Regions from separate parts of the Streptomyces sp. NBC_01689 genome, predicted to be linked through region 3. Evidence: riboswitches for the same ligand, from Rfam matches in the RefSeq annotation. Region 3 holds a riboswitch; each other region holds the start of a gene.
The links. Region 3 has a riboswitch for S-adenosylmethionine ahead of OG776_RS29560 (aminotransferase class V-fold PLP-dependent enzyme). Riboswitches for the same ligand answer to the same signal wherever they lie in the genome.

Region 1 (10,369 bases), 4.4 Mb from region 3:
GTGTGCCGCGTCGTGGCCCGCCGGCCCGTCCCCGGAGCCCTTCCGGGCACGGCGTTCCCGGGGCCCCGCGCTCTACGGCCGGTCGCCGGGCGCCTCGGAGGGCGGCAGCAGATCGTGCAGCTGCTCGAACCGCTGCGCGCACGCCGTGCGGGCGATGGCCTGCGAGACCGCGTCGGCCAGCGGGCGCGAGGACTCCCTCAGCAGGGTGCGTGCCTTGTCCGTGAGGACGACCTCGATACCGCGTTTGTCCCCGCAGGCCGAGCGCCGGGTGATCAGGCCCGCGCGCTGCAGACAGGCCACCTGATAGGTCAGCCGTGTCTTGGGCCGGCCCAGCAGCTCGGCGATCTGTGTCATGCGCAGGCTGGAGCCGGGCTGGTCGGCCAGCAGGCACAGCACCAGGAACTCGTCGTGCGAGACCCCCAGGGCGTCCTTCACCCGAGCGCGCAGCTGCTGCTCGATCGCGCCGGCCGCCGCCAACAGCCGCATCCAGGACCGCAGTTCGCCCGGAAGCAGGCCGTCGTCGCCCGCCGGCTCGTGTTCGGGCAGGTCAGCGGGGGCGAGAAAGTCGGCCATGGTGTCACAGTCTACTGGTTGTCCAAATTTGGAAAACGGGCTAGCCTGTGATCGTCCAAATTTGGATGACTCTCGTTCGTCCCACGGCCCGTGCCCCATCGCCCACCGTCAACCGTATGGAGAACACTCATGACCGTCGCCGTCGAAACCGGCCTGTGGCAGCTCGACCCCGCCCGTACCAAGGTCGCCATCCGGCACAAGACGATGTGGGGTCTGGTCACGGTGAAGGGCGTCTTCGCCACCGTCGCCGGGGAGGGCGAGGTGCGGCCCGACGGGACCGCCCGGGGCACCGTGACCCTGGACGCGGCGTCCCTCGACACCAAGAACGGCAAGCGGGACAAGCACCTGCGCTCGGCCGACCTCTTCGACGTCGAACGTCACCCCACCATCACCTTCGCGGTGGACGACGCCGCGGTGGCTCAGGACGACACCGTCACGGTCGCCGGAGAGCTGACCGTGCACGGCGTCACCAAGCCGCAGCCCGCCGTCGCCCGTGTCACCGCGGCGAGCGTCGACGAGGTCACCCTGGACACGGAGTTCAGCGTGGACCGCGACCAGTTCGGCATGGGGTGGAACCAGCTGGGCATGCTCCGCGGCCTGACCACTGTCGTCGGCACACTCGTCTTCACCCGGGTCAAGGGCTGACCGACGACGGGGCCCCGGCCCACCCGCCGTCGCCGCGGCCTTCGGGCGGCCGCGGCGCCGGGCGTCCGGCGGGTGAACACCCCGCCGCCCGGGGGTCGTTCGGGTGACCGCTCAGCCCCGGAGCCCCGCGTCACGGAACGCCGGACGGGCGCCCAGCCCGGCGACGTACTCCCGCAGCCGGCCGTACGGGGAGAGGGCGTCGCCGGCACCGAGGCGGACGAGAGCGACCCACAGGTCGACGTCGGCCGCCGTCAACTCGTCGCCCAGCACGTACGCGTGCGCGGCGAGCCGACGGTCCAGCGAGGCGAGCGCGGCCGACCGCGCCGCCGGCGCCGCCGCCGGGGTGAGATTCCGGTGCAGGAGGACGCGCAGGGCGTCGATGTCCGCGGCGAGGGCCGGCGGGTGCAGCCGGGGGTGCCCGCCGTCGCCGCGACAGCCCGGAAGCTCTCCGAGGTCGCGCAGGATGTCGGGCGTGTGGTTGCTGACGATGCGCCCGCTCCAGCGGTCGCAGAGCGCCGGCGCGGTGAGCGGACCGTCGTAGTGGTGCCAGGTGGCCTCGTACGCGGCCCGCAGCGCGGCGCGGGCGTCCGGCGTTCCGGACGGCGCCGTCAGCAGGGTGGAGGTGACCGAGTCCCGCAGACCCAGCAGGCCGAGGGTGATCGAGATGCGCAGCGAGCGCGGACAGTCCTCGGAGAGGTACAGCTGATAGCGGTGCGGCGCCGGGTAGAAACCGCCGGCCGGACCGACCCCGATGCGGCTGCGGATCCGGTGCCCGCGCAGGGGTGCCGTGCCCCGGGGAGGCCCGGCGACGACGGTCCCCGGCACGGGTGAGGGTGAGGGCGCGGTCGAGGAGCAGGGGGAGGCGGCGGCGGACGGACCGAGCGAGGCTGTCTCGGGCATGACTCTCCATGGGAACGGCGAAGCCCTGCCTCCCCGGGGGGCGGCAGCGGCGGAACGGAGTGACTGCGCTGACGTACTGTCCGGCGGCGGACTAGTAGGCGCTGGAGACCCGCTGCAGATCGATGTGCAGGCGTCTGGTCAGACCGCTCGTGCCCGTTCCGGTCATTCCCGTCGCTCCCGTGTCCGGGGCTCGCGAGAGGCGAGACCACGCTTGCCCCGCCGCTCCGGCGGGACCCGGTCGTCACCCGGGGCACCCCGTCGCGGTGGAAGGGTTGCCTGTCAGCGGGCCGGGGCCGATCAACCGCCTCGCACGGACGGAACCGGGCGAAGGGCGCTGACAATCGTGACCGTCCCCGTCAGTCTCGGTCCGCTCCACGGGCCCGTCAAGAAGGCACCCGCGCGGTCTCACCACGTGGTCGTCCGGGCTGCCGGACGTTGACATCCGTCGGGGGCCGTGCCTAACTTACGCCGCATCGGACCGGAGCAACTCCGGTGGACACGAGGCCCGACGGGCCGGAACGGTGACGGTGACCGCGATGCACGCAGCTCAGGGGAAGACCGCCTCGCGGTCCCACGGCTGCCACCGCGCGCTCATGAACCGTCGCCCCGAGCGGCACCTCACCGACGGCGGCAGCGCCCGCACGGCCCGGTGTTGTCCCGCTCCCGGCGCCCGCTGTCGCTGTCAGGGCTGACGCGCTCCCTCGCCGGTCCCCGCTCGCCGCATCCCGGTTCATGAAAGCCCGGCCGGCCGACCCCGGTTGCTGCGGACCGGGCCGGTGAACCCCGGCCGGCGGACTCCCGGCCCCTGATCTCCGCCGTCCGGCACAGGACCCGTGATCGCCGAATTGCCCCGTACCGGCGTCGAACGGGCGGTCCGCCGGTGACCTCCTTCCCCTTCCCGCCCCCCGCATCGGGTTCGTTCCCCGTGCGCGTACCCCGTCGTCTCCTCGTACGGGCCGCGCCCGGGGAGTCCGAGCCGCCTGGAGCCCTCCATGAGTGAATCCCTGGGCTCCGCCGTGCCGTTGGGCACGGCGGAGCCGCCCCCCGCTCCCGTGGCCGAACCGAGGCCGTACGCGGCGCAACGGGTACGGCCGCTGCGCCGGCCGGGCCGCTGGATCGTCTCGGCGGCCGTGCTGGTCCTGGTCGCGCAGATCGTCCACGGCCTGGCGACCAACCCGTTCTTCCAATGGGACAGGTTCCAGTACTGGTTCCTGCGGCCCACGATCGTCGACGGCTTGCTGATCACCCTCGAAGTGACCCTCTACAGCGCCCTTTCGGGCCAGCTGGGCGGTGTCCTGCTCGCGCTTGCACGGCTCTCCCGGAGTCCGGTGCTGCGCGCCGTGAGCTGGGTCTACATCTGGCTCTTCCGCTCGGTCCCGCTCATCGTCGTCCTGCTCTTCCTGTACAACTTCTCAGCCCTGTACCGGACGTTGAGCCTCGGCGTGCCGTTCGGTCCCGCCTTCCTCACCTTCGACGAGTCCCGGCTCGCCACCGACATGGCCGTCGCGGTCGTCGGGCTGAGCCTCAACGAGGCGGCGTACGCGGCCGAGGTGGTACGGGGCGGCATCCTCTCCGTCGACCAGGGCCAGCACGAGGCGGCGGCCGCGCTCGGTCTGCCGAAGGGCTACCAGTTCACGAGGATCGTGCTCCCCCAGGCCCTGCGCTCCATCGTTCCCAACTACGTGAACCAGTTGATCGGCCTGATCAAGGGCACCTCCCTGGTGTTCTACGTCTCCCTGCTCGATCTCTTCGGCTCGGTGCAGAGCATGGGCAGCACCTACCCCGGCGACATCGTGCCGCTGCTGCTGGTCGCCACCGTCTGGTACCTGATCCTCACCAGCGTCGTGTCGGTCGTCCAGTTCCACGTCGAGCGGTACTACTCGCGGGGTGCGCTGCGCACGCTCCCGCCCACCCCACTGCGGAGACTCCGCACCGGTCTGCGCGACCTGCGGGCCCGGATCCGGAAGGAGGCGGCACGGTGAGCGCCGAGACCGCGGAGCACCTGGACGGCCGGCCCGCGGCGGTCGAGGTGCACGACGTGCACAAGTGGTACGGGAACCAACGGGTGCTGAACGGGGTGCGGTTGACCGTCCGGCCCGGCGAGGTCACCGTGGTCCTCGGGCCCTCCGGCTCCGGCAAGTCCACGCTCCTCAGGGTGATCAACCATCTGGAGAAGCCCGAGATCGGACACGTCCGTGTGAACGGCGAACCGATCGGTGTACGGGAGCACGGCGGCCGGCTGAGGGAACTGAGCGAGCGGTCCATCCTCGCCCAGCGCGGCCGGATCGGGTTCGTCTTCCAGAACTTCAACCTGTTCCCGCACCTGACGGTGCTGGACAACGTGGCCGCCGCGCCCGTCGCCACCGGCCGGCTGGGCAGGCCCGAAGCCCGGAAGCTGGCGCGCACCCTCTTGGGCCGGGTCGGGCTCGCCGACAAGACCGCCGCCTTTCCCCTGCAGTTGTCCGGCGGGCAGCAGCAGAGGGTGGCCATCGCGCGTGCCCTCGCGCTGCGTCCCGGAGTCATCCTCTTCGACGAACCCACCTCCGCGCTCGACCCCGAACTCGTCGGCGAGGTCCTCGCCGTCATCAAGGACCTGGCGACCAGCGGCACCACCCTCGTCATCGTCACCCACGAGATCGGCTTCGCCCGTGAGGTCGCCGACCGGGTGGTCTTCATGGACGCCGGCCGGATCGTCGAACAGGGGCCGCCCGCCCAGGTCCTCGACCGTCCGGCACACGAGCGGACCAGGGACTTCCTGAGCAAGGTCCTCTGAATCCCGGACCCCCGAACGACCCACCCACCCGCCACCACAGACGCCCCACCCATCCACCGCCGAGGACGCCCCACCCACCCGCCACCGCAGACGGCGCACCCGCGTTCCTCACCGCACCTCACCTCCCACGCGGACGCGCACCCCGCCACGCCCTCACGCCCACACACCTGACAAGGACGACCATGCGCACCCCGACCCGCACCCCTGACCGCAGCAGCCGCAGCCTCCTCCCCGACCGCCCCCGCGGGCTCCGTACCGGACTCCTCCGCGGCCTGACCGTGTCCACCGTGGCCGCCGCCCTCGCCACCGGGCTCACCGCGTGCGGCGGCGAGAGCGACGCCGCCACCACGGGAGGCGCGGCCCCCGGCACCGTCACCGTGGGCGCGCTCTCCAACGGCGCCGCCCGCCGGACCGACCTCGAGGTGACCGAGGTCAAGGCCATCAGCGCCGAGCTGCCCAAGGAGGTGGCGAGGAAGGGCAGGCTGGTCATCGGGGTGGGCGCGCTGCCCGCCGGGTTCCCGCCACTGGCCTACGTGGGCCAGGACCAGAAGACCCTCACCGGTGCCGAACCCGACCTCGGCCGGCTGGTCGCCGCGGTCCTCGGCCTGAAGCCGGAGGTGAAGAACTCGACCTGGGAGAACCTCTTCGTCGGCATCGACAGCGGCAAGGTCGACGTCGCCTTCTCGAACGTCACCGACACCGAGGAGCGCAAGAAGAAGTACGAGTTCGCCTCCTACCGGCAGGACAACCTCGCCTTCGAGGTGCGGAAGAAGAGCACCTGGAACTTCGGCGACGACTACCGGAAACTGGCCGGCCTGACCGTCGCGGTGAGCGCCGGTACCAATCAGGAGAAGATCCTGCTGGAGTGGAAGGCGAAGCTGGCGGCGGAGGGCAAGAAGCTCACCGTCAAGTACTACCAGGACAACAACGCCACGGCCCTCGCCCTGACCAGCGGGAGGATCGACGCCTCCTTCGGGCCCAACCCCGGTATCGCGTACCACATCACCCAGACCGCGAGGACGCCCGAACCGACGCGCAACGCTGGCACGTTCTCCGGCGCGGGCGCGACGCTCCAGGGCCTGATCGCGGCCACCGCGAAGAAGGGCAGCGGGCTCGCCAAGCCGGTCGCCGACGCCATCGACCACCTGATCAAGAGCGGTCGGTACGCGCAGTGGCTCGCCGCGTGGCACCTCTCCAACGAGGCGGTCGACACCGCCCGGGTCGACCCGCCGGGGCTGCCCCTCGACAACTCCTGACCCACCGCTCCCGTGCCGCCCCGGAGACACGCCACCCTCATGACACCCTCCACGCGGGGACACCCCCCTTCCCGCACACCGCCACCGCCACCGCCACCGGCAGCGGCAGCGGCACCGGCAGCGGCACCCGCACCGGAGCGGTCCGGCTCCACGAGCCGACCGGCTTCGGCCGGCGCCGGCGCACGGATCACCTCCTGGTCCGAACTCCGGTCGCGGAGCAGGAACAGACGGCACGGACGGCCCGTTGTGCTGAAGAGGACACCACGAAGGCGGCGCGCCCCCGGCCGCCGCGCACGGAAGAGCGGAGGTGACGGGCGTGCCGGCCGTATCCGGACTCCGCGTCATGGTGCTCACCCCGCGCCGTCGTGTTCGTCTCCACTCCCGGCCGCACATCGATCTGCAGCGCGTGGCCGGCGCGCTCTGTCGTCCCTGACCTGTCACCCCGCTGCCGCCGCCCTCGCACGGAGGGTGTGAGCCCTCGTACGGTCGATCAGGAAGGCACTCCTTTCGTGTCCTCGTCATCCCCCTCCCCACAGACCCCTTCTTCCTCCCCTGTCTCCGCTTCCTCCGGCCTGCTGCACCTCGCGGTCGCGCTCGACGGCGCCGGCTGGCATCCGGCCGCGTGGCGCGAACCGGTGGCCCGCCCCCACGATCTGCTCACCGCCGCCTACTGGACGGACCTGATCACCGAGGCGGAGCGCGGCCTGCTCGACCTCGTGACCATCGAGGACGCCTTCGGCCTCCAGTCCTCGCGGGCCGACGGCCCCGACGACCGCACCGACCAGGTACGCGGCCGTCTGGACGCCGTCCTGATCGCGGCCCGCGTCGCACCGCTCACCAGCCACATAGGACTGGTGCCGACCGTAGTGGCCACCCACACAGAGCCGTTCCATGTGTCCAAGGCGATCGCCACCCTCGACTATGTGAGCACCGGGCGGGCCGGTGTACGGGTGCAGGTCTCGCCGCGCCAGAACGAGGCCGCGCACTTCGGCCGCCGTACGTTCCCCCCGTTCCGTCCGGAGGACCTGGACACCCCCGCCGTGCGGGAACTGACCGCCGAGCTCTTCGACGAGGCGGCCGACCACGTCGAGGCGGTCCGCAGGCTCTGGGACAGCTGGGAGGACGACGCGGAGATCCGGGACGTCGCCACCGGCCGCTTCGTCGACCGCGACAGACTGCACTACGTGGACTTCGAGGGCAGGCACTTCAGCGTCAAGGGCCCCTCGATCACCCCACGCCCGCCGCAGGGCCAGCCCCCGGTCAGCGCCCTCGCCCACGCGTCGGCGGCCGGCGCGCCCTTCCGTCTGCTCGGCCGCTCCACCGACATCGGCTACGTCACCCCTCACGACACCGGGCAGGCCCGCGCGATCGTCACCGCGGTCCGGGCCGAACAGGACGCCGCGGGACGCTCCGGCGAACCCCTGCACCTCTTCGGCGACCTGGTGGTGTTCCTGGACGACGATCCCGCCGCGGCGGCGGCCCGCCGCGAACGCCTCGACACCCTCGCCGGCCGGCCGTACACCAGCGACGCCCGGATCTTCACCGGAACCCCGGCCCAACTCGCGGATCTGCTGCAGGAGTTGCAGACAGCCGGACTGTCCGGCTTCCGGCTGCGCCCGGCGGTCGCCGGCCACGACCTGCCGGCGATCACCCGGGGCCTGGTCCCGGAACTCCAACGCCGCGGCGCCTTCCGGCGGTCGTACGAGGCCGGCACCCTGCGCGGGCTGCTCGGGCTCTCCCGCCCCGCCAACCGCTACGCCGCCACCGCCCGTTCCGGAGGGACCCACTCATGAGCACGTCACAGGACAAGCCCCGCAAGCGGATCCACCTCGCGGCACACTTCCCCGGCGTCAACAACACCACCGTCTGGAGCGACCCGGAGGCCGGCAGCCACATCGAGTTCAGCTCGTTCGCGCACTTCGCGCGGACCGCCGAACGCGCGAAATTCGACTTCCTCTTCCTCGCCGAGGGACTGCGGCTGCGCGAACAGGGCGGCCTCATCTACGACTTGGACGTCGTGGGACGCCCCGACACCTTCACCGTACTCACCGCGCTCGCCGCCGTCACCGAACACCTCGGCCTGACCGGCACCATCAACTCCACCTTCAACGAGCCCTACGAGGTGGCCCGTCAGTTCGCCAGCCTCGACCACCTCTCCGGCGGACGCGCCGCCTGGAACGTCGTCACCTCCTGGGACGCCTTCACCGGGGAGAACTTCCGCCGCGGAGGGTTCCTGGCGCAGGAGGACCGCTACTCCCGGGCGAAGGAGTTCCTGTCCACCGCGAACGAGCTCTTCGACGCCTGGCACGGGGACGAGATCGTCGCCGACCAGGAGAGCGGAGTCTTCCTGCGCGACGCGAAGGCCGGAGCCTTCGCGCACCAGGGCCGGCACTTCGACATCCAGGGGCGGTTCAACGTGCCGCGCAGTCCGCAGGGCCGCCCCGTCGTCTTCCAGGCCGGGGACTCCGAGGAGGGCCGCGAGTTCGCCGCCGCGGACGCCGACGCGATCTTCAGCCGGTACGCCACCCTCGAGGAGGGCCAGGCGTTCTACACGGACGTCAAGCGCCGGCTCGCCCGCTACGGGCGGACCCCCGACCAGCTGCTGATCCTGCCCGCCGCCACCTTCGTGCTCGGGGACACCGACGCCGAGGCGGAGGAGCTCTCCCGCGAGGTGCGCCGCCAACAGGTCAGCGGCGCCACGGCGATCAGGCACCTGGAGTTCGTCTGGAACCGTGACCTGTCCGGGTACGACCCGGACGGCCCCCTCCCCGACATCGACCCCGACCTCGGCGAGCACACCATCGCCCGGGGCCGCGCCCAGGTGCGGATGTACCGGGACCCGCTGGCCACCGCCCGGGAGTGGCGCGAGCGGGCCGCCGCCAACAAGTGGTCCATCCGGGACCTGGTCATCGAGACCGGCAACCGGCAGGCGTTCGTCGGCTCACCGGCCACCGTGGCCGAGACGATCGACCGCTTCGTGCAGGCCGACGCCTCCGACGGCTTCATCCTCGTCCCGCACCTCACCCCCGGCGGCCTCGACACCTTCGCCGACACCGTGGTCCCGCTGCTCCAGGAGCGCGGCGTCTTCCGTACGGAGTACGAGGGCACCACCCTCCGCGACCACCTGGGCCTCGCCCACCCCGACGCCGGTTCGGCGGCCGACCGGGTGGCGTCCTGAGGGTCCCCGCCGGGACCCGGAGACGGCGGCGGTCACCGGGCACCGCTCCAGGAGGCCACCGGCGCCGACGAGTTGCCGGGCACTGCCGTCGCGGACGGCCGCGCGGACCGGGTGCGGCCGTGCGCCCGGCGGACCGAGCGGCGGCTGTGGCGCCGAACGGGACGTGACGGGTCCGGCGAGGTGAGAAGACGGCCCGTGGCGCCTCGGTCCGCTCCGCGGGGTGTCGGCCGGGGCGGACGGGACGTACACGGGAGACACGGGGAACGCGTGGCGTGAGCGTAGTGCGATGCGACGGGATGGCGGCGACGGCCTCCGGCGTCCCGCCGGTCCTGTCCGTCCGCGCCGTGGCCCGGGAGCGGGGGCCGGCCGGTGTGGCTCGTCGGGGCCGCGGGTCCACGAGCGGGTGCGGCCTGTGGTGCGTCCGCCCTCGCGGGCGGTCCGCCGGACGCGCCGGGCCGGGTCACCGTCGTACCGGTGGCGCGGGGAGGGACCCCGGTCCGCTCGCGTCAGCCCACCTCGGCGAGCTCGCGCACGGTCTGCCGCTGCTCCCGCGGGTGCTGGTGGCGGTGGCGGCACAGCCACACGATGTCGCGGCCGAACGACCAGACCAGCAGCGCGAGCGCCAGCAGCACCGTGGCGGCGTCCGCCTCCCGCGGCATGATCCCGGCGCCGGCGACGAGCAGCACGATCCCCTGGAGGGCCGCCACGGTCTTGCGGGCCATGCTGTGCGGCAGCGCCGCGTTCAGCCACGGGAGGACCCGGGCCGCGGCCACGAACACGTACCTCATGGTGCCGATCAGCAGCACCCAGGGACCGAGCGACATCGACACGTACACGCTGAGCACGAGGATCAGGAACGCGTCGACCTCCATGTCGAAACGCGCGCCGAGGGCGGTCGAGGTGCCGGTGCGGCGCGCGACCTTCCCGTCGACCCCGTCGAGGATCAGGGCGACCGCCGTGAGACCGACGAGCAGGGTGACCGGGGGCGAGCTCTGGAAGGAGTCCGCGACCAGCGCGGTGACCCCGCCGACCAGGATCGCGCGG
Region 2 (10,369 bases), 1.5 Mb from region 3:
CGGTCACGGTCGAGGCGACGACCGTGGTGGTGCCGTGCAGCCGGTGCGTGTGCACGCCCCGCAGGACCTCCTCCACGGTGCCGGAGGTGAAGGAGGCGCCGCCGCCGCCGTGGTTGTGCAGGTCGACGAAGCCGGGGACGAGCCAGTGGCCCGACAGATCGGTGACCGGGGTGTCCTCGCCGGCGCTCCCGGCGATGCGCGTGCCGTCGACGATCACGCGTCCGCCGTCCACGACTCCGGTGGGCAGGACCACCCTGGCACCGGAGAGAACCTTGCTAGGGGCCATCAGGTGGTTACCTCCGAGCGGTCGGTGAGGGGAGTTTCGAGCAGGTCCCAGGCGAGCAGGCCCGCGCCCAGGCAGCCGGCCGTGTCCCCGAGGGCCGCGGGGACGAGCGACGGCAGCTTCTGGAAGGTGACGCGCCGTTCCACGGCGGCCCGCAGGGGCGTGAACAGGGTGTCCCCGGCCTCGGCGAGCCCGCCGCCGATGATCAGGGTGCGCGGGTCGAGCAGGGTGAGCGCGGTGACGAGTCCGTCGGCGAGCGCGTCGACGGCGTCCTGCCAGACCCGTACGGCCCGCGGGTCCCCCGACTCCACGGCCTTCGCGCAGTCCGCCGCGTCGGCGTCGGGTGATCCGGAGGCCTCCGCCCAGGCCTGGCTCACGGCCGCCGCGGACGCGTACCGCTCCAGGCAGCCGTGCTGTCCGCAGGGGCACGGGGTGCCCTGGGGGCGTACGACGATGTGGCCGATCTCGCCGGCGAAGCCGTGCGCGCCCGCCTCGACCGTGCCGCCGATGCCGATGGCGCCCGCGATGCCGGTGCCGAGCGGGACGAACAGGAAACGGTCGGCCCCCCGTCCGGCGCCGATCCGGCCCTCCGCGAGGCCGCCGGTGCGCACGTCGTGTCCGAGGGCCACCGGCACCCCGCCCAGCCGCTCGCCGAGCAGCCGGCGCAGCGGTACGTCGCGCCAGCCGAGGTTCGCCGAGTAGACGGCGGTGCCGCTGTCCGCGTCGACGATGCCGGGGACGGCGACCCCGGCGGCCGTCGCGGGGGTCCCGAAGTGCCGCTCGCCGTGGGCGCGCAGCTCGGCCGCGAAGTCGAGGATCGCGTCGACCACGGCGTCCGGGCCGCGTTCCCGGCCGGTGGCGCGGCGGGCCTGGTGGAGCAGCTCGCCCGCCGGCCCGACCAGGGCGGCCTTCATCCCGGTGCCGCCCACATCGAGGGCGATGACATGTCTCACGGGGACAGTCTCGCCCCTTACCCCAGGAGAGGTCTAGTCCACTCACGTGGTGTAGACCTTGTATCCGCATTCCGAGACGGATGCAATGGACGCAGAAGCAAAGACGGCAACACGGCGCAGGGGCGGGAGACGACAGGGTGCAGCGACGGAGGACAGGACTGGTCGCGGCGGTGTCCGCGCTGGGTATGACAGCGACCCTCGCGGGCTGCGGCAGCTCGGACGGGTCCGGGGACGTGACCCTCGAACTCGTGGCCGCCGACTACGGCGACTCCACGGCCAACACCTCCCAGAAGTACTGGGACACGCTGGTCAAGGGGTACGAGAAGGCTCACCCGGGGGTGCGTGTCGACGTCACCGTCTACCCCTGGACCGACGTCGACCGCAAGGTCCGCGAGCGGGTGGCGGCGGGCAGGGCGCCCGACATGGCCCAGATCGGCGCGTACGCCGACTACGCCGCCAGGGACCAGCTCTACAGCGCCGATCAGGTGCTCTCCATACCGGTCCAGGCCGACTTCGTCTCCCAGCTCACCGAGGCGGGGCAGATGAACCGGGTGCAGTACGGGATGCCGTTCGCGGCCTCCACCCGGCTGCTGTTCTTCAACAAGAAGCTCTTCGCCGACGCCGGCCTCACCCCGCCGCAGAGCTGGAGCGAGCTCGCGGCCGACGCGAGCGTCCTCAAGTCGCGGGGCGTGAAGTTCCCGTACGCGCTGCCGCTGGGCCCGGAGGAGGCGCAGGCGGAGACCATGCAGTGGCTGCTGAGCGGCGGCGACGGTTACACGGACGACGTCGGCACGTACCACCTCGACTCGACGGAGAACGTCGACACCCTCAGCTGGCTCAAGAACGAACTGGTCGGCAAGGGACTCACCGGACCCGTCGCACCTGCCAAGCTCAACCGTGGAGACGCTTTCGCGGCGTTCGCCCGGGGCGAGGTCGGGATGCTCAACGGGCACCCCACGCTGATGAAGGCGGCGGCCGACAAGGGCGTGAAGTTCGGCATGGTGCCGATGCCGGGTGTCGACGGCCGGGCGAAGGCGACGATGGGTGTCGCCGACTGGATGATGGCGTTCAAGCACAACGGGCACCGGGAGCAGATCGGCTCGTTCCTGGACTACGTCTACAGCGAGAAGAACGTGCTCGCGTTCTCCCACGAGTACGACCTGCTGCCGGTGACGACGTCCGCGTCCCAGGCGATGAGCGCGGACGCGCACGACAAGGATCTCGCCCCGTTCCTCGACGAGCTGCCCTCCTCGCGGCTCTACCCGGTCGGCAAGACCTCCTGGGCATCCGTCAGCGCGGACATCAAGCAGGACATCGGCAAGGCGGTCGCCCCGGGGGGCAGCCCGGCCGGAGTGCTGGGCGAGCTGCAGCGGACGGCGACGATCAGGGACAGCCGGGACTGATGGGCCGGGGCCCGGTCCCGGCCGGATTGGCGGGGACCGGGCCGACGGGCCGACGGTCGGGCGGGTGTCGGTGGCGGGGGCTACCGTGCTTCTCATGACGGCCATGGAGGAGCTCGGGACGCGGGAGCGGGCGGTTCTCGCCATGGAGCGGCGGGGGTTCGCCGGGCCCGGGGCGAAGGAGCGGGCGATACGGGAGCAGCTGGGGCTGGCGCCGGTGCGTTATTACCAGCTTCTCAACGCGCTGCTCGACGATCCGCGGGCGCTGGCGCACGATCCGGTCACGGTGAACCGGTTGCGGCGGGTCCGGGAGGCCCGCCGCGACGACCGCTGACCCGGCGGAGGCGGAAGGCCGGTGGGGGGTCGGCCGCGCCGATAGGGTCGGCGCATGGGCAGTCATGCGGAATCCCCGGAACACCCCGAGACCACGGACACCGTCCCCACGCCGGCGACCCCCACGGGAAGGGACGGACTGCGGGCCATCCTCACGCACCCCGCCCGAACCGTGATCGCGCTCGACTTCGACGGAACCCTCGCCCCCATCGTCCCCGACCCGGAACAGGCCCGGGCCCACCCCGGCGCGGTCCCCGCCCTCGCGGCCCTCGCCCCGAAGGTCGCCTCCGTCGCGGTCGTCACGGGCCGGCCCGCCGGGGTCGCGGTGCGCCACGGCGGCTTCGCGGGGGTGCCGGGACTGGACCACCTCGTCGTCCTCGGCCACTACGGCGCCGAGCGCTGGGACGCCCGCACCGGCACCGTCAGCGCCCCCGCCCCCCATCCGGGCGTGGCCGCCGTCCGCGCCGAACTGCCGGGGGTCCTCGACCGGGCCGGCGCCTGGCACGGCACCTGGGTCGAGGAGAAGGGCCGCGCGGTCGCCGTCCACACCCGCCGCGCCGCGGACCCGCAGGCCGCCTTCGAGTCCCTGCGTGAACCCCTCGCCGACCTCGCCACCCGGCACGGCCTGATCGTCGAACCGGGCCGGATGGTCCTGGAACTGCGTCCGCCGGGCATGGACAAGGGCGTCGCCCTCCTGGAGTACGTCCGCGAGGTCGGCGCCGAGGCCGTCCTCTACGCGGGCGACGACCTCGGCGACCTGCCCGCCTTCGCCGCCGTCGACAAACTCCGCTCGGACGGCGTCCCGGGACTGCTGGTGTGCAGCGGCAGTTCGGAGGTCGCGGAACTCGCCGAACGCGCCGACCTGGTGGTCGACGGCCCCGCCGGAGTCGTCGGGCTGCTGAGGTCCCTGGCCGAGCGCCTGGACCGGTAGTCCCGGCCCGCCGCACCCCGGTCCGCCGCACCCCGAAGCGAGTCCGCGGCCCGGGATGCGGCGGCTCCGGCGGTCTCAGTCCTCCAGCGCGCGCAACTGCTCCAGGAACCACTGCGCCGGGGGCAGGGCCGTCGCCGCCGCGGCGAGCCGCTTCGTGCGCTCGGCCCGTTCACCGGCCGGCAGGGACAGCGCCTCGTGCAGGGCCCGCGCCGTGCCGACCACGTCGTACGGGTTGACCGGGACCGCGTCCTCGCCCAGTTCCTCGTACGCCCCGGCCTCCCGGGACAGCACCAGCACGCACCCCTCGTCGGAGACGACGGGCACCTCCTTGGCGACGAGGTTCATGCCGTCCCGGATGGGGTTGACGAGGGCCACGTCGGCGAGCCGGTAGGCGGCCAGCGAGCGGGCGAAGTCGTCCTTGACGTGAAGCACCACCGGGGTCCAGCCCGGCGTCCCGTACTCGGAGTTGATCTCCTCCGCCAGGGTCTGCACGGCGGCCGTGTAGTCCCGGTAGACCGCCAGGTCTTGGCGGGAGGGGTAGGCGAAGGCCACGTGGACCACCCGCTCCCGCCACTCGGGCCGGTCCGCCAGGAGCTGCCGGTACGCCAGCAGTCCCCGCACGATGTTCTTCGACAGCTCGGTGCGGTCCACCCGTACGATCGCCCGGCGGGCGCGGCCGTCGGGGCCCTCGCCGATCTGTGCGCGCAGCGCGGCCATCCGCTCGGCGACGTCCGGCTCGTGGGAGCGTCCGCGCAGGAAGTCCGCGTCCGCGCCGAGCCCGTGCACACCGACCCGGGTGTCGCCGAGTCCGCCGACGAGCGCCTCGCAGCAGGCGGTGAACGCGTCCGCCCAGCGGCGCGTCAGGAAGCCCAGCCGGTCCGCGCCGAGCATGCCGCGCAGCACCTGCCCGGCGATGTCGTCGGGCAGCATCCGGAAGTAGTCGACCGGCGCCCACGGGGTGTGCGAGAAGTGGCCGATGCGCAGGTCGGGCCGGAGTTCCCGGAGCATGCCCGGGACCAGGGTCAGGTGGTAGTCCTGCACGATCACCACGGCGCCCTCGGCCGCCTCGTCCGCCAGGGCCCGGGCGAACGCGCCGTTGTAGGCCTCGTACGATGCCCACTGACGGCGGAACTCCTGGTCGAAGACCGGCTCCAGCGGCGTCTGGTACAGCATGTGGTGGACGAACCACAGGACGGAGTTCGCGATGCCGTTGTACGCGTCGGCGTGCACCGCGGCGTCGACGTCCAGCATCCGCACGCCGTCCTCGCCCACCCCGCGCCGGACCGCCTCGCGGTCACCCTCGCCGAGCGCCGAGCACACCCACAGCGCGCCCGCGTCCGGCCCGATCGCGGAGAGCCCCGACACCAGCCCGCCCCCGCCGCGCCTGGCCTGGAGCGAGCCGTCCTCGCCCACCTCGTAGGAGACCGGTCCGCGGTTGGACGCGACGAGGATCCGGTGGGTGCCGTGCGGTGAAGCCGTTGAAGCCATGCCTCGAAACCTAGCCCGGCACCGAAACGCTCAAACGTTCCCGTCGGCCGTATGCGACGAAGGACACGCGCCGGCGGGCGGTGGGACCCGTCGGGCCTCCCACCGCCCCCTCACCAGGGGCGCGGTTCACGCGGCCCTGCGTTCCACGTACTCGGAGATTTCGGCCATCGGGGGGCGTTCCTCCGTGTCCACCGAGTACGTGCGCGGCTCGAAACCGTCCTCGCCCCGCTCGAACTGGGTGAGGGACGGCCGGACGAGATGACCACGGGCCAGCCGGAGCTGCGCCGTGCGGTAGATCGCGGCGGACATCCGGCCCAGCGCCTGCCCGTCCTGGTGCCGGTGGATGCGCTGGCCCACGTCGACCTGGGCCAGCGCGTCGAGACCCACCAGGTGCAGGGCGTCGACGAGCATGCCCAGTTCCACGCCGTACCCGACGGGGAAGGGCAGCCGCTCCAGCAGCGAGCGGCGGGCCGCGTACTCACCGCCGAGCGGCTGGACGAAGCCGGCCAGCTGCGGCCAGTGCATGTTCAGCAGCGGTCGGGCCATGAGCTCCGTGACCCGGCCGCCCTGGCCCGCGGCGCCGGCCAGCGGACGGTCGTACATCCCCTTGACGAGGTGCACGCCAGGATCGGTGAGCAGCGGGCCCACGATCCCGGAGACGAAGTCCGACGAGAACTCCCTCAGGTCCGCGTCGATGAAACAGACGATGTCCCCGCTCGTCACGAGGAGCGACCGCCACAGGACCTCGCCCTTGCCGGGTACGGCCGGGATGCGGGGCAGGATCTCGTCCCGGTGCACGACGCGCGCGCCCGCCGCGGCGGCCACCGCCGAGGTGCGGTCGGTCGAGCCCGAGTCGACGACGACGATCTCGTCGACGAGGGGCACCCGGCGCATCAGGTCCGCACGGATGGCGGCGACGATCTCGCCGACCGTCTCCTCCTCGTTCAGCGCGGGCAGCACGACGCTCACCGTGGAGCCCGAGGCACGTTTGGCGGACATGATCCGGTGGAGCGGGCGATCGGCCACGGACCAGGAGCGTGTGCCCAGCCAGCGCTCGACTTCCTTCAGCACGGTCTGCGGCTCCTCACTGTCTGATCACCCGGTCTCTCACGGTGTGATCCATCTCGCGGTTCGGACGACTATCTCAACTGTCCTGGCCTTCGGTTACAGTCTTGAACAACGCGGATGACCATCGCATGTCGTAGATCGTCCCGGACTGAAGACCAACAACCGAATACCGCTCATCCAGAGGGGCAGAGGGAAACGGCCCGATGAAGCCCCGGCAACCCTCCAGCCGGTCTCGTACCGATCATCACCGATCGCGTCGCGGGGCTCCCGGCTCGGGAAGGTGCCAAATCCGTCTCACGGCGAAGTGCGTCGTGAGGAAGATGAGGAGAAAGGGCCTCGCCTCCATGGCTGCGCAGACTGTCGCAAGCACTCCGGACACCGCGAACTCCACCGCCCCGGCCGCTTCCACCGGATCCGCCGGAACCGTCGATCTCGGTCCCGCCACGGCGCTCTCCTGCCGCGAATGCGGCCACCGGGTACCGCTCGGCCCGGTCTTCGCCTGCGAGGAGTGTTTCGGACCGCTCGAGATCGCCTACGACTTCTCGGCCTACGACACCGAAGAACTCCGGGCGCGCATCGAGTCCGGCCCCGCCAGCATCTGGCGCTACGCGCCGCTGCTCCCCGTTCCGGCCGACGTCGCCGACAAGCCGAACATCAACCCGGGCTGGACCAGGCTCGTCAAGGCAGACAACCTCGCCCGCGAGCTGGGGGTCGACCCCGGCCGGCTCTTCGTCAAGGACGACTCCGGCAACCCGACGCACTCCTTCAAGGACCGCGTCGTCGCGCAGGCCATCGAGGCCGCCCGCGCCTTCGGCTTCACCACCCTCTCCTGCTCCTCGACCGGCAACCTGGCCGGCGCGGTGGGTGCCGCCGCCGCCCGCGCCGGCTTCCGCTCCTGCGTGTTCATCCCGCACGACCTGGAGCAGGGCAAGGTCGTCATGGCCGCGGTCTACGGCGGCGAGCTCGTCGGCATCGAGGGCAACTACGACGACGTGAACCGCTTCTGCTCCGAGCTGATCGGCGACCCGGCCGGTGAGGGCTGGGGCTTCGTCAACGTCAACCTGCGCCCGTACTACGCGGAGGGCTCCAAGACCCTCGCGTACGAGATCTGCGAACAGCTCGGCTGGCGGCTCCCCGACCAGCTCGTCGTGCCGATCGCCTCCGGCTCCCAGCTGACGAAGGTCGACAAGGGGCTGCAGGAGCTGATCAGGCTCGGGCTCGTCGAGGACCGGCCCTACAAGATCTTCGGCGCGCAGGCCGAGGGCTGTTCGCCGGTGTCCGTCGCCTACAAGGCCGGCCACGACGTCGTACGGCCGCAGAAGCCGGACACCATCGCCAAGTCGCTCGCCATCGGCAACCCGGCGGACGGCCCGTACGTGCTGGACATCGCGCGCCGGACGGGCGGGGCCGTGGAGGACGTGAACGACGAGCAGGTGGTCGACGCGATCAAGCTGCTGGCCCGCACCGAGGGGATCTTCGCCGAGACCGCCGGCGGTGTGACGGTCGGCGTGACCAGGAAGCTCATCGAGAACGGGCTGCTCGACCCGACGCTCACCACGGTCGTGCTGAACACCGGCGACGGCCTGAAGACGCTGGACGCGGTGGCGGGCACGGGACTGACCGCGACCATCCGGCCGAGCCTGGACTCCTTCCGCGAGGCCGGTCTCGCGTAGCCGTCCGGCCGGGGAGGCCGCTCTCCGGCCACGGGCCCCCGGGAGGCCGGCCGCGCGGTTCCGCGCGCCCCTGCCGGGGTGCTCTCCAGTCGTACGCCACCATCCGACCGGGAGGTCACCGCATGAGCGTCAACGTCCGCATCCCCACCATCCTGCGCACCTACACCGGCGGCCGGTCCGAGGTGACCGCCGAGGGCGGCACCCTCGGCGAGGTGATCTCCGACCTGGAGAAGAACCACACGGGCATCGCCGCGCGCGTGCTGGACGACGAGGGCAGGCTGCGCCGGTTCGTCAACGTGTACGTGAACGACGACGACGTCCGTTTCGAACAGGGCCTGGAGACGGCGACGCCGGACGGCGCGGGCGTCTCGATCATCCCGGCCGTCGCCGGAGGCTGACGCCGGTTACCCACGGTGAGATCATTACCGTGGGTAATGCCAATCACCGAGAGTTCATCGAATTGCCCCCTCCGTGAGAGAAGCGGAGGGGGCAATTCTGTAGGGTTGAGCGCGGTACGATTGGGGAACCCGCCGCGTTTTCCATGCCGGGTGCATATGAGTTCACGTCCGGCCTGCGGTAAGAAGTAGCCAAAGTGACCGGCGTTTTTGAGCCTTATGTGGCGTTTATGGGGCCCGAGTTGCCCTGAATCTTCGCTGATCCTCCCTATATTCCCGATCGGCCGTGCCCAGAATTCTCGTCCGATTGACCTGTTGCAGACGGCAGTTGGACAGATACATTCAGCCGCGGTCGACGCGTTCCGGCGCACACCCCCAACCGTTGGGGGGTGGAGGTCTGACCCGGGTCCGCGAAGTGCGGTCCTGTGCAAGGGCCAGTAATAGGGGAGTTAGGCATGGCTCAGGGCACCGTCAAGTGGTTCAACGCGGAGAAGGGGTACGGCTTCATCGCGGTCGACGGTGGTGCGGATGTTTTCGTCCACTACAGCGCGATTCAGATGGACGGCTACCGCACCCTGGAAGAGGGTCAGCGGGTCGATTTCGAGATCTCGCAGGGCCAGAAGGGGCCGCAGGCGGACATGGTCCGGCTCGCGACCGGCTGAAGCACGCGCCGACTGACTGTTCGACGTGACGAAGGGCTCGTATCCCCCTGGGGTGCGAGCCCTTCGGTATGTCCGCGAGTCCGCGCCCTCGGCGGGCCGGTGTGTCCGGATGCCCGTGCCCCGGTGCGTGCGCGTGCCCCCGCGAGGCCTCCGGCCCTCACCGGCGGGGCCCTCCGGGAGGCCGCCGTGCCGCCCGTGTTCACCTGGGGATCCTCCCGAGTCGCTTGCACTCGGCAGGGGCGAGTGCTAATCATTGCGTTAGCACTCTGAAGGTGAGAGTGATAACGAAGGACCGGGTCGGTGAGGCCCGCAGGCCAGGTGGTGCAAGGAACCACCGGGGCAGGCAGGCCGTCCGTCGCGGGCGCCAGCGCGGTCCGGAGCAATCCACCCCAGTCCGGGAGGACCACTTCACATGGCCAAGATCATCGCGTTCGACGAGGAGGCACGGCGCGGTCTCGAGCGCGGGATGAACCAGCTCGCCGACGCCGTCAAGGTCACCCTTGGCCCCAAGGGCCGCAACGTCGTCCTCGAGAAGAAGTGGGGCGCCCCCACGATCACCAACGATGGTGTCTCCATCGCCAAGGAGATCGAGCTCGAGGACCCGTACGAGAAGATCGGCGCCGAGCTGGTCAAGGAAGTCGCCAAGAAGACGGACGACGTCGCCGGCGACGGAACGACCACCGCGACCGTGCTCGCCCAGGCGCTCGTCCGCGAGGGCCTGCGCAACGTGGCCGCCGGCGCCAACCCGATGGCCCTCAAGCGCGGCATCGAGAAGGCCGTCGAGGCCGTCTCCGGCGCCCTGCTCGAGCAGGCCAAGGATGTCGAGACCAAGGAGCAGATCGCTTCCACGGCCTCCATCTCCGCCGCCGACACCCAGATCGGCGAGCTCATCGCCGAGGCGATGGACAAGGTCGGCAAGGAAGGCGTCATCACCGTCGAGGAGTCCCAGACCTTCGGTCTGGAGCTGGAGCTCACCGAGGGTATGCGCTTCGACAAGGGCTACATCTCGGCGTACTTCGCCACCGACATGGAGCGGATGGAGGCGTCGCTCGACGACCCGTACATCCTCATCGCCAACTCCAAGATCGGCAACGTCAAGGACCTGCTCCCGCTCCTGGAGAAGGTCATGCAGTCGGGCAAGCCGCTGCTGATCATCGCCGAGGACGTCGAGGGCGAGGCCCTG
Region 3 (10,369 bases):
CTGCAGGGTCAGCTGATGTCCGAGGCGTTCAACTCGACCATGCACATCTCCTTCGAGGTGCGCGGTGGTCTGCTGATCCGGCAGATCCACCACTGGGCGGCGCTGATCTTCCTCGCCGGCATGTTCGTGCACATGATGCGCGTGTTCTTCACGGGCGCGTTCCGCAAGCCGCGCGAGGTCAACTGGCTGTTCGGCTTCCTGCTGTTCGTCCTGGGCATGTTCACCGGCTTCACCGGTTACTCGCTCCCGGACGACCTGCTCTCCGGCACCGGTGTCCGCTTCATGGAGGGCGCGGTCCTGTCCGTGCCGATCGTCGGCACGTACCTCTCGTTCTTCCTCTTCGGCGGTCAGTTCCCGGGCGGCGACTTCGTGGCCCGCTTCTACTCCGTGCACGTGCTGCTGCTGCCGGGCATCATGCTCGGCCTGGTCGTCGGCCACCTGATCCTGGTCTTCTACCACAAGCACACGCAGTTCGCGGGCCCCGGAAAGACGAACAACAACGTCGTCGGCATGCCGCTGCTGCCGGTCTACATGGCGAAGGCCGGAGGCTTCTTCTTCCTGGTCTTCGGTGCCATCGCGGCCATCGCGGCGATCGCCTCGATCAACCCGATCTGGTCGCTCGGCCCCTACCGGCCCGACATGGTCTCCACGGGCGCCCAGCCGGACTGGTACATGGGCTTCTCCGAGGGCCTGATCCGTGTCATGCCGGGCTGGGAGATCAACCTCTGGGGTCACACGCTCGTCCTGGGCGTGTTCATCCCGCTGGTCATCTTCCCGCTGGTCCTGGTCGCGATCGCGGTCTACCCGTTCATCGAGGGCTGGGTCACCGGCGACAACCGCGAGCACCACATCCTGGACCGCCCGCGCAACGTCCCCACCCGTACCGCCTTCGGCGCGGCCTGGATCAGCTGGTACTTCGTCCTGCTGGTCGGTGGCGGCAACGACATCTGGGCCACGCACTTCCACCTGTCGATCAACTCGATCACCTGGTTCGTCCGGATCGCGTTCTTCGTCGTGCCGGTGCTGGTCTTCATCGCCACCAAGCGGATCTGCCTCGGCCTCCAGCGCCGCGACAAGGAGAAGGTGCTGCACGGCCGCGAGTCGGGCATCATCAAGCGCCTGCCGCACGGTGAGTTCATCGAGGTGCACGAGCCGCTCGGCCAGGAGGCCCTGCACACGCTCACCGCGCACGAGCAGTACCAGCCCGCCGAGATCGGCCCGGTGGTCGACGAGAACGGTGTCGAGCGCAAGGTCAACGGCGCGCAGCGGCTGCGTGCCAAGCTCAGCAAGGGCTTCTACGGGGAGAACAGCCAGATCCCCAAGCCCACGGTCGAGGAGTACGAGGAGATCACGAGCGGCCACGGCCACCACTGATCCTCCGGCCGGTCCTCACCGGTCCCGCTGATCGCCACGGCAGGAGCCCCCGTCCATTGCCCGGACGGGGGCTCTTTGCCGTGCCCGGTGCTGGATAGGGTGGACCCTGCTTGTACGTGTCTACGAACCCAGGAGCGGCATATGAGTGCTGTGACCCCCGCTGGAGGCGACATCGCGGCGGGCCGTTCCTGGCCCGCGGTGCTGAACGGCCTGCTCGACGGCCGGGACCAGAGCGCGGACGACACCGCCTGGGCGATGGACCGGATCATGAGCGGCGAGGCGACGGACGCGCAGATCGCCGGCTTCGTGGTGGCGCTGCGGGCCAAGGGCGAGACCGTCGAGGAGATCACCGGCCTGGTCCGCACGATGTACGCGCACGCCAAGGTGATCGAGGTGCCGGGGGAGACCGTCGACATCGTCGGTACGGGCGGCGACGGCGCGAAGACGGTGAACATCTCCACGATGTCGTCGATCGTGGTGGCCGGGACCGGCACGAAGGTCGTCAAGCACGGCAACCGGGCCGCGTCCTCGGCGTCGGGTGCCTCCGACGTCCTGGGGCAGCTCGGCGTCAATCTGGAACTGACGCCGAAGCGGGTGGCCGAGGTGGCCGAGGAGGCCGGGATCACCTTCTGCTTCGCGGTGAAGTTCCATCCGGCGCTGCGTCATGTGGCGGCGGCGCGCGGACAGCTGGGCATCCGGACCGTCTTCAACTTCCTCGGCCCGCTGACCAACCCCGCGCGGGTCAGGGCGCAGGCGGTCGGTGTCGCCGACGCCCGGATGGCGCCGATCATGGCCGGCGTCTTCGCCGAGCGCGGCAACTCGTCGCTGGTCTTCCGCGGTGACGACGGGCTGGACGAGCTGACCACCACGGCGACGTCGAGGGTCTGGGTCGTACGGGACGGCAAGGTGACCGAGGAGCGGTTCGACCCGCGGGACGTCGGTCTCGACCTCGTCCCCGTGGAGGCCCTGCGGGGCGCCGACGCGTCCTACAACGCGGAGGTCGCCCGCCGCGTCCTGGACGGCGAGCGAGGGCCCGTACGGGACGCCGTGGTGCTGAACGCGGCGGCGGCGCTGGTGGCGTTGTCCCCGACGGACGCGCCGCTGGTGGACCAGGTCCGTGCCGCGATGGTGAGGACGGCCGGGGCCATCGACTCCGGTGCGGCGCGTGCCGCGCTGGACCGGTGGGTGGCGGCCACGAACGCGTAGCCCGCGGGCCGGGTAGAGGGGCCCTCAAGCCCGGAGGGGCTGGACGGTGGGCGTCGGCCTTCGTGCTGCCGGGGGCTGCCGCCCCCGGACCCCCGCATCGGCCTGGACGGCCTCGTCCTCAAGCGGCGCCGGACGGGCTGGTTGTGCGTGGGTGGCGGGCGTCGGTCTTCGAGCGTGGGCGGGCATCTCCGGCCCGTCCGGCGTTCGAGGTCGAGGCTCCGTGCGAGGGCGGGGGTCCAGGGGGCGCGGCGCCCCTGGCGGGAGCCCCTGGTACGAGAGGGCTCGGGCAGGGGGGCGTGTACCGCCATGTGGACTCCGGGTTGCGTCCGGAAGACCGTGTGGCAGGATGCGGTATCAGGTCATGAGCGACAGCCATCAGGCCCCGGCCGGCTGTCCGGCAACCCTCCGTCCGTGGCGGGGTGCCCCGGGTGAAGACCAGGCCGTAGGCAGCGAGGTCTGCGGCAAGCGCGGACCCCTCGAGCATCCCAGGGGTCCTGGTCGTTCGAGGGAGCCTTCTGTGAGCAAGCGAATGCGCTAGGGCGTAGAGCCCCGCCTCCGCACACCCCTTTTCACCCTCACCTGCGCCGGGCGGCGCGCGGCGTACCCCGCTACGCCCCCGCTCGCGCGGTGCTTCCGCCTGCCTCACAGGAGTGCGCCATGTCTGTCTCCACCGCTGCCGTCGACCAGTCCGTCTGTGCCCCGCTGCCCGTTCTGGGCCGTGATGTGACCGTCCCGCTCGTCACCGGCGGCGAGGTCACCTACGCCGCCCTCGACTACGCCGCGAGCGCCCCGGCCCTCCAGCGCGTCTGGGACGACGTCGCCGCGTACGCCCCGTACTACGGCAGTGTGCACCGCGGAGCGGGCTACCTCTCGCAGCTGTCCACCGATCTCTTCGAGAACGCCCGCGGGACCGTCGCGGAGTTCCTGGACTGCCGGGACGACGACCAGGTCGTCTTCACCCGGTCGACGACCGACTCGCTCAACCTGCTCGCCGCCACCCTGCCGGCCGACTGCCAGGTCTTCGTGTTCGAGACCGAGCACCACGCCTCGCTGCTGCCGTGGCAGGACGCCCGGGTCAGCTACCTCGACGCGCCCCGTACCCCGCGGGAGGCCGTCGCGGCCCTGGAGCGCGCCCTGGCCGGCCGCCGCGACCCGCACGGACCCGCCCTCGTCTGCGTCACCGGGGCCTCGAACGTCACCGGCGAGCTGTGGCCGGTGCGCGAGCTCGCCGCCGCAGCCCACGCCCACGGCGCCCGGATCGTGCTGGACGCGGCTCAGCTCGCCCCGCACCACCCGGTGTCCGTCCGCGACCTCGACGTGGACTGGGTCGCCTTCTCCGGGCACAAGCTCTACGCGCCCTTCGGCTCCGGTGTCCTCGCCGGCCGCTCCGACTGGCTGCGCGCCGCCGAGCCGTACCTGGCCGGGGGCGGCGCCAGCCGCAAGGTCGCCCGGCGCGCGGACGGCGGTGTCGACGTCGAGTGGCACGAGAGCGCGGCCCGGCACGAGGCCGGGTCCCCCAACGTGATCGGCGCCTACTCCATCGCCTCCGCCTGCAAGGCGCTCGCCGAGGAGGGCTTCGACCGGATCGTCGCCCGCGAGCGGCACCTGATCCGCACGGTCCGCGAGGGCCTCGCCGAGGTGCCCGGGGTGCGCGTGCTGTCCCTGTTCGGCGACGACGCGCCCCGGGTCGGTGTCATCTCGTTCGTCGTGGAGGGCTGGAACAGCTCGCACTTCGCGGCGGCGCTCTCCGCCGAGTACGGCATCGGGGTGCGGGACGGGCTCTTCTGCGCGCACCCGCTGCTGCGCACGCTGCTCGGCAGCGACCCGCAGACCCAGGGCGAGTGCGGGGCCCCCGAGGCCGCGCCCGGCGAGAAGTCCCTCAACGCGATCCGCGTCAGCTTCGGGGCGGGCACCCCGGACGAGCACGTGGAGCGTTTCGTGCGCGCCGTGAAGGAGCTCGTGCGGGACGGCGCGCAGTGGCGCTACCGCACCGAGGGCGGTCGCTGCGTGCCCGCGGTCTGACCCGGGTCCCCCCTCGGGCGGTGTGGCGCGGGTCGCGGGACCGGTCAGGAGTCGCGGCCGGTCAAGGGTCGCGGTCGGCCATGGGGCGCGGCCGGTCAGGAGTCCGGGCCGGTCAGGAGTCCAGGCCGATCGCGAAGGCCGCCTCCAGGTCGTGCTGCGAGTACGTGCGGAAGGCGACGTGGGTGTCGGTGCCCTCCACCCCGGGGATCTTGCTGATGCTGCCGGGGATGACGTCCGCCAGGTCGTCGTGGGCCTTGACCCGGACCATGGCGATCAGGTCGTACGTGCCGGTGACGGAGAAGACCTCGCTGACACTGTCGAGGGCGGCGATCGACTCGGCGATCTCGGGGATCCGGTCCACGCTGGTCTTGATGAGCACGATCGCGGTGATCACGGCTGGTTCTCTCCCTCGGGGGCCGCTGCTGGGACTTTCACTCTAGTCGGCCCCCGGAAGCGCACCCACGCGTAGAGGAAGCCCAGCGAGAAGCCCACCAGATGGGCCAGATAGGCGACCCCGGGACCCGAGGGGCTGCGGCCCGCCGCCAGCCACTGCAGCGCCGCCCAGAACGGCAGCACGATCCAGGCCGGGAAGCGCAGCGGCAGGAAGAACAGGAACGGGAAGAGACTGGTCACCCGGGCCTTGGGGAAAAGGTAGAGGAACGCTCCGAGGACCGCGGAGATCGCTCCCGAGGCACCGACCAGGGTCTGTTCGGAGGTGGAGTTGGCGACCGCGTAGCCGACCAGCGCGAGATAGCCGCAGCCGACGTAGAAGAGGGCGAACTCGAAGTGGCCCATGCGCTCCTCGGTCATGGCCCCGAAGACGTAGAAGAAGAGCATGTTGCCCAGGAGGTGGAGCCAGCTGCCGTGGATGAACAGGGCCGTGGCGGGCGTCAGCAGGGCGCCCGGGGTCCCCGCGAGGAGCTCGGCGGGCACCACGCCCCAGCGCCGGAAGTAGGCCCGCTGCGCGACGAGCAGCTCGTCCCCGGTGCCGTAGGTCGGATTGAACCCCGACGCCGGGCCGATCACGAAGATCACGCAGCACAGGACGATCAGCCCGTACGTCACGGGCGCGGACTGGGCCCGCACCGTCCTGCCGACCGTCGTACTCCAGTTGCCGATCATGTTGCAGAGCATGACGTAACCGGACCGATGCACGCAGAGTGCCTCGCCGCTGCGGACGGCCGAGCGTCGAGTACCCGCCAGGCCGTAGGGTTACGAGCCACACGGACACCAGAAGGAAAGCGACTGCCACATGACGGTTCCCCTTCCGACCACCGAGACCCGCTGGCGCTGCACCCTGTGCGGCAATCTGACGCGCTTCGACGTGACGCGCTCGTCGAAGGTCGTCGAGTACGTGCACCTCGACCTGGCCGGCGAGCCGAGCGTGGAGGAGCGCGAGGTGGTCAGTGAGACCATCGAGTCGGTGCGCTGTCGCTGGTGCAACGCGGTGGATCAGGTGGAACTGGTGGACAGGCCGGGCGCCGGCTCCTGAGGGAGCGGGCCCCGCACGGACGATGGAGCGAGGGATGGCGGAGACCACGGATGGGGAGCCGGACGACGGCGCCGCCGAGGTGCTCGACCGTCCGCTGCCCGACGGCGTGCGCCGCCGCGTCGTGCAGATCGTCTCCGACGGGTTCGGCGGCCTGACCGTCGCCGAACTGCCGGTTCAGCTGAGACAGTACGCGCGGTTCGCCGCGAACCGGCGGGCGAAGTTCGCCGGCAACGCGATGGCCGCCGCACTGGAGACCGACCCGCTCTTCCGGCAGCGTATCGGGGAGAAGCTCAGAGAGGCGCAGCCGGAGCTCGTGGGCGCCCTCGACTCCGGTGCGCCGCCCCCGGCCGCGGACCCGCTGGACGTGGCGGCCGCGGCCTATGTGCTGCGCCCCACGGGCTGGGTGAAGCTGGTGACCGCCGCGGGCGAGGAGGCCCTGCGGGCGGACGCCGAGCGTGCCGACGAGGAGAGCCGCGCGGAGCTGGAGCGGCTGCGGGAGGAGCTCGCCGAGGCGCGCGCCCAGACCAGGGCCGAGACCGAACGGCTGCGCACCGAGCTGGAGTCCGCGAAGAAGGAGTCGGAGTCGCTGCACCGCAAGCTGCGCGGTGCCCTCAGCGACGTCAAGCGGGGCGAGGCCGCGCTGCGCAAGCTGCACGCCGAGACGGACACCGCGCGGGCGGAGGGGCAGGCCCAGGTGTCCGCCGCGGAGAGCGAGACCCGGCGGCTCAAGACCCGGCTGGCCGAGGCCGAGGCGGCCCTGGAGGCCACCCGCAGGGCGGCCCGCGAGGGTCGCAGCGTCGAGGACATGCGCGTCCGGCTGCTCCTGGACACCGTGCTGGACGCGGCACAGGGGCTGCGGCGCGAACTCGCCCTGCCACCCGTGTCCGTACGGCCCGCCGAGACCGTGGACGCGGTCGAGCCGGGACGGATGACCCCGAAGGACATCGCCGCTCGCGCGCTCTCCGAGAACGACCCCGCGATCCTCGACCAGTTGCTCGCGCTGCCGCAGGCGCACCTGGTGGTCGACGGGTACAACGTCACCAAGACCGGTTATCCGCAGATGCCGCTGGAGAAGCAGCGGCTGCGACTGCTGGGGCAGCTCTCCCAGCTCGCCGCGCAGACCGGCGCCGAGGTCACCTGCGTCTTCGACGGGGCGGAGCTGGCGGCGCCGGTGCTGCTCGCGCCGCCGCGCGGGGTGCGGGTGCTGTTCTCCAAACCCGGCGTCACCGCTGACGAGTTGATCCGCCAGCTGGTGCGCGCCGAGCCGCCCGGACGGCCGGTCATCGTGGTCTCCACCGACCGTGAGGTCGCCGACGGGATCGCCAAGGCGGGCGCCCGCCCGGTCGCCTCCGTGGTGCTCCTGAAGCGTTTCTCGCGCGGTTAGCCGGGAGTTCACCCCTGGTCCGCCGGGCGTTGCCCCGGGGGCCGTCGGCCGAGCGCGTCCCCCGGCGCGGGCGGGGTGTCCGCCCCCGGTCCGCGAACCGCCTCCCGCGTCCCGGAGAACTCGTCCGTCCCATCTGTGACGTCCGGGCGGGATGGCCCGTTTGGTGAGACCTTCACGCAACGTAGTGTCAATCGCGCATCACTGCACGTGAGTTGAGTGCAAAGAATGCGCTCGGTGACCGAGATTTTTCAGGTTTGGATTTGAACTGATCACAGGAAGGTCACTAGGGTCTGGCCTCGAACCTCCGCTCGGGTGATCACTCATAGGGAGTGACGGCGGAGGGGCACCGCCCGTCGGCGTCTCGGCAGGCGGCTGAAGGAAGAAGGAGCTCGCCTTCGTGGCGTCCCACCGTCGACCCAAGCAGCCGAGCCGCACCCGCGTGACCGTGCTCACCACCGCCGCCGCGGCAGCCGTGGCCCTCAGCGCCAACGCCGCCAACGCCGCGCCCAGCGAGAAGCCGAGCAAGGACGAGGTCAAGTCCAAGGTCGACGCCCTCTACGAGCAGGCGGAGAAGGCCACCGAGAAGCTGAACGGGGCCAAGGAGAAGCAGGACAAGCTGGAGAAGCAGATCAGCACCCTGCAGGACAACGTCGCCCGCGGCCAGGAGGACCTCAACGAGCTGCGTGACGGCCTGGGTTCGATGGCCAGCGCCCAGTACCGCACCGGCGGCATCGACCCGTCCGTGGCGCTCTTCCTCTCCTCGAACCCGGACGACTACCTGGACAAGGCGTCCGCGATGGACCAGCTGAGCAGTCAGCAGGTCGAGGCGATGAAGAAGGTCCAGTCGAAGCAGCGCGAACTCGCCCAGCAGCGCCAGGAAGCGTCCGCGAAGCTCAAGGACCTCTCCGACACCCGCGCGGAGCTCAAGAAGAAGAAGCAGGAAGTCCAGGGCAAGCTCGCCTCCGCGCAGAAGCTGCTCAACTCCCTGACGGCCAAGGAGCGGGCGGCCCTCGCGGCCCAGGACCAGGAGCGGGCCACCCGGGCCAGCGAGCGCGTCGACCTCGGCAACTCCAAGGCCGCCTCCGGGCGGGCCGGCGCCGCGTTCGCCGCCGCCCAGGGCATGATCGGCCGCCCGTACGTCTACGGCGCCACCGGCCCGAGCTCCTTCGACTGCTCCGGCCTCACCTCCTGGGCCTACGCTCAGGCCGGCGTCTCCATCCCGCGGACCTCCGAGTCGCAGGCCAACATAGGCACCCGTATCTACTCGCAGAGCGATCTGCAGGTCGGTGACCTGGTCTTCTTCTTCGGTGACCTGCACCACGTCGCCCTCTACGCGGGCAACGGCCAGGTGCTGCACGCCCCGCGTACCGGCACCGTCGTGCGCTACGAGTCGATGAGCACCATCGGCGGAGCGTTCCAGTTCGGCGTCCGGGTCTGATCCCGGTCCCGGACCTCTTCGGGAACCTCCCCGGTTCGCCGCCCAAACGGGCGAATCACGACAACTCCCGCTGACCCCGCGCCCCGTCGGTGACCTGCGTCTCCGGCGGGGCGCCGTGTCGCGCGCCGCCGGAGGTCTTTGGCCGGTGCGTAGTCGCACGGCTACTGTCTGCCGCGTTTCCCCCGATTCCGGGGGACCGTCAGCGGAAGGGAGAGCGGCTACCGTGGGTTCCCATCGCCGCCGTGCGCCGTCCGGGTCCGACCGGGTCGCCGGCACGCCCGGCATCGCCGGTATCACCGCCACCGTGATGTCCGTGGCCGCCGCGGCCCTCGGCGCCGTACCGGCCGCCGCGGCACCGCAGGACGACACCCGGGCCGAGGTGGACCGCCTCTACACGCAGGCGGAGAAGGCCACCGAGGCGTTCAACAAGGCGGGCGAGCGCGCCGGTTCACTGCGCCGGGAGGTCCACACGGCGCAGGACCGGATCGCCCGCCAGCAGGAACGCATCAACACGATGCGGGACGCGCTCGGTTCACTCGCCGGGGCCCAGTACCGCTCCGGCGGACTCGACCCCTCCCTCGCGCTGCTCTTCTCCGACGACCCGGCCGAATACCTCGACAAGGCCGCCGTGCTGGACCGGATCTCCGCACACCAGGCGGGCGAACTGGACGACCTCCAGCTCGCCATGCGCGACCTCGCCCAGGAACGGGAGGAGGCCACCGCGAAACTCGCCGCGCTGGAGCGGACCAGCCGGGCCGTCGCCCACCACAAGCGGACCGTCGAGCGGAAACTCGCCGAGGCGCGCCGGCTGCTCAACGCGATGCCCGACGCGCTGCGCGAGGCCTACGACCGCGCCTCCCGCTCCGGACGCCCCGGAATCCCCGACCTCGGTGGCGCCGTGCCCTCCTCGGGACGGGCCGCGGCGGCCCTCGCGGCGGCCCGCTCCGCGCTCGGCCGCCCGTACGTGTGGGGCGCCAACGGGCCCGGCGGCTTCGACTGTTCGGGCCTCATGCAGTGGTCGTACGCGCGGGCCGGGGTCGGCCTGCCGCGCACCTCGCAGGAGCAGCGGTACGCCGGACACCAGGTGCCGCTCTCCCAGGCCCGGCCCGGCGACCTGGTCACCTACCGGTCGGACGCGAGCCATGTGGCGATGTACGCGGGCAACGGACAGGTGATCCACGCGCCCTACCCCGGGGCCGCGGTCCGCTACGACCCGGTGGGCATGATGCCGATCTCGTCCGTGACGCGGGTCTGACCACACCGCCGCACCGCCGTACGATCGGGAACGTGGCAGGTCGAGGGCGTGCGTCGCGGGCAGGGTGTGCCCTGGTGCTGCTGCTCGGCGTGCTGGCGGGCTGCGGCGGACGTCCGGCCGCGGACACCGCGGCCGCCGAGGTGCAGCGGGTCCTCGACCGGCGGGCCGCCGCGGTCCTCCACCGGGACGAGGCGGCGT

Region 1: linked by a shared signal. The riboswitch ahead of OG776_RS42435 (putative leader peptide) and the one ahead of OG776_RS29560 (aminotransferase class V-fold PLP-dependent enzyme) in region 3 are both predicted to bind S-adenosylmethionine.
Region 2: linked by a shared signal. The riboswitch ahead of thrC (threonine synthase) and the one ahead of OG776_RS29560 (aminotransferase class V-fold PLP-dependent enzyme) in region 3 are both predicted to bind S-adenosylmethionine.

What each region holds. Positions count from the first base shown of each region.
Region 1 covers NZ_CP109592.1:2,537,243-2,547,611, reverse strand. The annotation lists gene OG776_RS10845 (MarR family winged helix-turn-helix transcriptional regulator) at 73-573, opposite strand; gene OG776_RS10840 (YceI family protein) at 703-1,218, shown strand; gene OG776_RS10835 (glutathione S-transferase family protein) at 1,330-2,118, opposite strand; gene OG776_RS42435 (putative leader peptide) at 2,210-2,284, opposite strand; SAM riboswitch class IV at 2,321-2,467, opposite strand; gene OG776_RS10830 (amino acid ABC transporter permease) at 3,111-4,100, shown strand; gene OG776_RS10825 (amino acid ABC transporter ATP-binding protein) at 4,097-4,891, shown strand; gene OG776_RS10820 (ABC transporter substrate-binding protein) at 5,074-6,147, shown strand; gene OG776_RS42430 (putative leader peptide) at 6,491-6,580, shown strand; gene OG776_RS10815 (LLM class flavin-dependent oxidoreductase) at 6,657-7,940, shown strand; gene OG776_RS10810 (NtaA/DmoA family FMN-dependent monooxygenase) at 7,937-9,325, shown strand; gene OG776_RS10805 (CDP-alcohol phosphatidyltransferase family protein) at 9,832-10,369, opposite strand, start outside.
Region 2 covers NZ_CP109592.1:5,459,753-5,470,121, forward strand. The annotation lists gene nagA (N-acetylglucosamine-6-phosphate deacetylase) at 1-286, opposite strand, end outside; gene OG776_RS23290 (ROK family protein) at 286-1,236, opposite strand; gene OG776_RS23295 (ABC transporter substrate-binding protein) at 1,374-2,639, shown strand; gene OG776_RS23300 (DUF3263 domain-containing protein) at 2,734-2,970, shown strand; gene otsB (trehalose-phosphatase) at 3,025-3,900, shown strand; gene OG776_RS23310 (alpha,alpha-trehalose-phosphate synthase (UDP-forming)) at 3,976-5,388, opposite strand; gene OG776_RS23315 (glucosyl-3-phosphoglycerate synthase) at 5,515-6,459, opposite strand; SAM riboswitch class I at 6,627-6,783, shown strand; gene thrC (threonine synthase) at 6,801-8,129, shown strand; gene OG776_RS23325 (MoaD/ThiS family protein) at 8,252-8,527, shown strand; gene OG776_RS23330 (cold-shock protein) at 8,980-9,186, shown strand; gene groL (chaperonin GroEL) at 9,599-10,369, shown strand, end outside.
Region 3 covers NZ_CP109592.1:6,924,182-6,934,550, forward strand. The annotation lists gene qcrB (cytochrome bc1 complex cytochrome b subunit) at 1-1,374, shown strand, start outside; gene trpD (anthranilate phosphoribosyltransferase) at 1,516-2,580, shown strand; SAM riboswitch class IV at 2,938-3,054, shown strand; gene OG776_RS29560 (aminotransferase class V-fold PLP-dependent enzyme) at 3,238-4,602, shown strand; gene OG776_RS29565 (Lrp/AsnC family transcriptional regulator) at 4,715-4,996, opposite strand; gene OG776_RS29570 (rhomboid family intramembrane serine protease) at 4,993-5,724, opposite strand; gene OG776_RS29575 (hypothetical protein) at 5,855-6,094, shown strand; gene OG776_RS29580 (NYN domain-containing protein) at 6,129-7,478, shown strand; gene OG776_RS29585 (C40 family peptidase) at 7,876-8,916, shown strand; gene OG776_RS29590 (C40 family peptidase) at 9,140-10,171, shown strand; gene OG776_RS29595 (hypothetical protein) at 10,204-10,369, shown strand, end outside.